2 regions of the Sporosarcina pasteurii genome follow, and region 1 is predicted to be linked to the other one. Evidence: predicted binding sites of a transcription regulator. Region 1 holds the regulator's gene; the other holds the start of a gene.
The links. The regulator LexA, encoded in region 1, represses DNA repair genes until DNA is damaged. The targets are predictions, from matches to a motif close to CGAACATATGTTCG.

Region 1 (2,464 bases):
TACGCTTGACTCTATTGTGAGTGGTAATGGCAAAGATACTGGGTCACTTGCTGACTACGGCATTACATACAAACATATCGACTTATTAGAAGATGGTTCTGTGGATTTTGAAGAAGTTGAAAAAAACATTCACGACAAAACGAAAGTAATTGGGATTCAACGTTCTAAAGGTTATTCGGATCGGCCATCTTTTATGGTCCGCGAAATTAAGGAAATGGTCGAGAAAGTAAAAGCGATAGCGCCTGACGTGATTGTATTCGTCGACAATTGCTACGGAGAATTTGTTGAAGAACTAGAACCTACTGAAGTTGGCGTTGATTTAATGGCGGGCTCTTTAATTAAAAATCCGGGCGGCGGACTTGTAAGAACAGGCGGATATATTGCAGGGAAAGAAGCGCTTGTTGAGTTATGTGCGAATCGAATGACTTCTCCTGGATTAGGAGCAGAGGCGGGTGCTTCATTAGATACATTGCTTGAAATGTACCAAGGCTTTTTCCTAGCACCACATATCGTCAGTCAAGCAGTCAAAGGTGCAATTTTCACGGCTGCGCTATTAGATAGCTATGGACTTGTGACAACACCACATTATACGACCGAACGAACAGATTTGATTCAATCGGTGTCCTTTGCGAATGCTGAACAAATGATTGCTTTTTGCCAGACGATTCAAGAAAACTCCCCAATCAATGCTCATTTTGCACCGGTTCCATCGGAAATGCCGGGCTACACAGATGATGTCATTATGGCAGCAGGAACATTCATCCAAGGTTCAAGCATTGAACTAACAGCAGACGGCCCAATTAGACCGCCATACACTGCATACGTACAAGGTGGCCTAACATACGAACACGTAAAAGCAGCCGTTCTTTCCTCAACAGAAAAACTAATCAAAGAAGGATTGATCATGAAAAGCTGAAGGTGCCGGTTAGCCCTGACAAGCGCTGGAGACCCGCCAGCCAAAGTCGCTTTTTGACTTTGACTGGCGGGTTGAAGCGACTCGAAGGGCTGGCACCTGAAGCTGGATCACAAGAAAAGCTGAAGGCGTCGATTAGATGCGACAGGCATAAGCTAAACTGACGACGTGGCGATCTTTGCCACATAGTCAGTTTACTTATGACCCGAGCATCTGACGCCTGAAGCTGGATCACAAGAAAAGCTGAAACCGCCGGGTAGATGCGACACGAGATCATGAAAAAGTTAGCGATTAAAAAAAGAGTTTAGGGTGAATATCCTAAACTCTTTTTTGTGGTGCTATTTAATTGAGACGGCACATACACTATTTTAGGTGATTAATGAATCGTTCTGTAAACGCCGACTACTTTACCTAAAATGGACACGTTGTCGACGATAATTGGGTCCATCGAAGCGTTTTCTGGTTGAAGTCTGAAGTAATTTTTCTCTTTGAAAAATCTTTTAACAGTTGCTTCTTCTTCTTCGGTCATGGCAACAACGATTTCACCGTTATCCGCCGTACTCTTTTGTTTTACAACAACGTAATCGCCATTTAAAATACCCGCTTCAATCATACTATCGCCAACAATTTCTAACATGAACAGATTATCTTCGTTTGTTCCGAATGACTCAGGTAAAGGAAAGTATTCTTCAATATTTTCAATTGCTGTAATCGGTTGTCCAGCTGTAACTTTTCCGATAAGTGGAACATGCAAAACGCCCGGCTTAATCGCTTCTAGACCTTCAGGATCTAAAACTTCAATTGCACGTGGTTTTGTTGGATCACGTCTAATATAGCCTTTGCTTTCTAAGCGTGCTAAATGCCCGTGAACAGTTGAGCTAGAAGCTAATCCAACTGCAGCGCCAATTTCTCTTACAGAAGGTGGATACCCTTTTTGATTTACTTCGGATTTAATGAAATCCATGATGGCTTCTTGTCTTTTTGAAATCTTTGTCATCTCATTCACCTCTTTAAATTATTTCATCTATTCAGAGCATTAATCTACTCGAACATGAATTCTATCGTTGAATTTAGTATAACAGCGTTCGTATAAAAAAACAAACGCTAGTTCGAACGAAAGTATTGACAAATGAAAAAAACTATCCTAATATGAGAACAGGTATTCCGAACAAGTATTCTGAGTAAGTATTCTTAGTAGGGGGAGTTACATTGAATTTCATAAAGAAATATAATTATATACTATTTGTTATGGTGCTATTTATAATATTTACGATGGCGGGTATCAAGAAGTTAGAACAAGATGTAACTTATGAATATTTAACAGTTGCAGAGGGTGATACGTTATGGGGGTATTCTGAAAAGTATGCGGAAAATATCCCTACAGATAAATGGATAAATGAAATTGTGAAGATAAACAATCTGTCATCCACAACGATAAAGGTAGGGGAAAAAATACGTGTTCCTGCGACGCCACAAGAATTTAAATTGAATGATATTGCAACAAACACATTGGAGGACGGAAAGTGAAGAGTAAAAGCTGTGTAATCTATT
Region 2 (2,464 bases), 660 kb from region 1:
CAAAGCGCGGTAAAATATTTCAAAAAATATCTCGAGAAATATATATGGCAGCGAAACAGGGCGTAGATCCAGACATGAACCCTGCTTTACGTTTAGCGATTGAAAAAGCAAAAAGTGCAAACGTGCCTAACGATGTAGTGAAACGTGCACTAGATAAAGCTTCGGGCGCAGGCAATGATGAAAACTATGAGGAAGTCATTTACGAAGGTTACGGCCCGAATGGCGTAGCAGTTCTCGTTTATTGCTTAACGGATAACAGAAACCGAACAGCACCTAATATTCGCGTTGCATTTACGAGAAATGGTGGAAACTTAGGTTCAAGCGGATCGGTTTCATATATGTTTGATCGAAAAGGGCGTCTGTTGATTGAAAGAACAGAAGACACGGATGAAGATATGATTATGCTCGCAGCACTTGAAGCTGGTGCAGAAGATATTGAATCCAGTGAAGAAGGTTTTGAAATTATCACAGAAGCAGCTGATTTCTTACAAGTTAAAAATGAGTTGGAAGAATCAGGAATTGAGTTTGTTTCAGCCGACATTGAAATGGTTCCTTCAATGCATACCGTAATTCCGGAAGAGAGCGAAGAACAGTTTGAAAAAATGCTCGACATGCTGGAAGACGATGATGACGTGCAAAACGTTTATCATAATGCGGCTGAGTAATAGCAGTTTAGTTCAATATATTTAGGAAGACACTAGTTTGTAGGTTTATCTATAAATTAGTGTCTTTTTTGGTTGATATGCGCTAATAATCCAGCGTATTGAATAGATATCTATCATTTTCAACATTCTACTATTACTTTTTTATAAAAATCGTGCAAATTATACAATAGTAAAAGTTGCACGATTTTCGGAGTAATTGTATAATTAAACCATACACACAGTGACAGGTGTGGCAAGTTAAATAATTTAAAAGGAGTGTAAAAAAATGCAGAAACGACAAGGAAAATATCCGAACCAAGCAGATTTTAATCCTTTTATTCAAAGGTCGCTAATGGATGAAGAAAACTCGTACGAACTACCTCTCTCTGATCCTTCAGAAACGCTACCAGCTGATTCATACCAAGCCCGAATAATAAGTCAAGTAGATTTAAGTAAACCCTCCGCTTTTAGTGTAAATAAAAAAATGAATGTAAAATCGAATTTGTAAACTAGTAAATGGGAAGTTAAATGATTAATTAAAAATCTGCCCGCTCTCAAATTGAACAGTTGGGCAGGTTATTATATTGTTGATAGAAATTTAGCCTATTTTGATGACAATTAAATAAACATATTCGAACACCTTTTACTGATAGGTGTTTTTATTATGATTAATTTTCTGAGAAAATGTCGACGTATAATCCAATGGAAACTTTCTCTGTAGAAAGTTCGTTCGTATGGTATACTGAAGGATAGTTAAGTAAGGGGGAAGTTTTTTGTACGATTATATAAAAGGGCATGTGACACGTGTCACGCCAGAATACATAACGCTAGAACAAAATGGGCTTGGATGGTCCATTATGACACCGAATCCATATGCTTTTCATATAACTGACGACATACAACAAGTGTTCACTTATTTACATGTTCGACAAGATGTACAATTACTCTTAGGTTTTAAAACGCTAGAGCAACGTGAACTTTTTAAAAAACTAATTACGGTTTCTGGGATTGGTCCGAAAGGCGCATTAGCTATTTTAGCAAGTGGAATTCCTTCACAGGTTATCAGCGCCATAGAACGTGAAGATGAAGGTTTTCTCGTTCAGTTCCCGGGTGTTGGTAAAAAGACAGCCCGTCAAATGATTCTTGATTTAAAAGGGAAGTTACATGATTTATTTAGTGAAATTGATTTAGAAGAAGAAGGCCATTCGCTATTGACGATGGTGGAAAACGACGCGCTTGACGAAGCGATTTTAGCGCTTGAAGTACTTGGCTATTCACAACGTGAGCTAAATAAAGTGAAGAAAACATTAGAAAAAGAAGAGTTAGATACAGAAGGCTATATGAAACTTGCATTACAATTGTTATTAAAACAAAAATAAAACATATTGTTGTTTGAAGGAAAGGATGGTGTGTGATGGAGGAACGTGTGATTTCAGGGGAAACGACCGACTTTGATTTAGGTTTTGAACAATCGCTTCGACCAGAATTTTTAAATCAATATATCGGACAGATTCAAGTAAAAGATAACCTAAGTATTTTTATCGAGGCAGCTAGAAGACGAAGCGAGAGTTTAGACCATGTTTTACTTTACGGGCCTCCAGGTCTTGGGAAAACGACGTTGGCTAGTGTCATTGCAAATGAAATGAACGTCAATCTCCGTACAACGAGTGGACCTGCAATTGAGCGACCTGGAGATTTAGCAGCAGTTGTTTCCTCGTTAGAGCCGGGGGATGTGTTATTTATTGATGAGATACACAGACTGAACCGGGCAATTGAGGAAGTTCTTTATCCAGCGATGGAAGATTTTTGTCTCGATATTG

Region 2: the regulator LexA is predicted to act here: its motif matches at 1,364-1,377, upstream of ruvA (Holliday junction branch migration protein RuvA).

The regions. Positions count from the first base shown of each region.
Region 1 is NZ_CP160452.1:2,006,354-2,008,817, reverse strand. Features, by position in the region: gene AB1H92_RS09460 (methionine gamma-lyase family protein) at 1-916, shown strand, start outside; gene lexA (transcriptional repressor LexA) at 1,290-1,910, opposite strand; gene AB1H92_RS09450 (LysM peptidoglycan-binding domain-containing protein) at 2,123-2,440, shown strand; gene AB1H92_RS09445 (recombinase family protein) at 2,437-2,464, shown strand, end outside.
Region 2 is NZ_CP160452.1:1,350,751-1,353,214, forward strand. Features, by position in the region: gene AB1H92_RS06160 (YebC/PmpR family DNA-binding transcriptional regulator) at 1-665, shown strand, start outside; gene AB1H92_RS06165 (hypothetical protein) at 931-1,152, shown strand; gene ruvA (Holliday junction branch migration protein RuvA) at 1,418-2,023, shown strand; gene ruvB (Holliday junction branch migration DNA helicase RuvB) at 2,059-2,464, shown strand, end outside.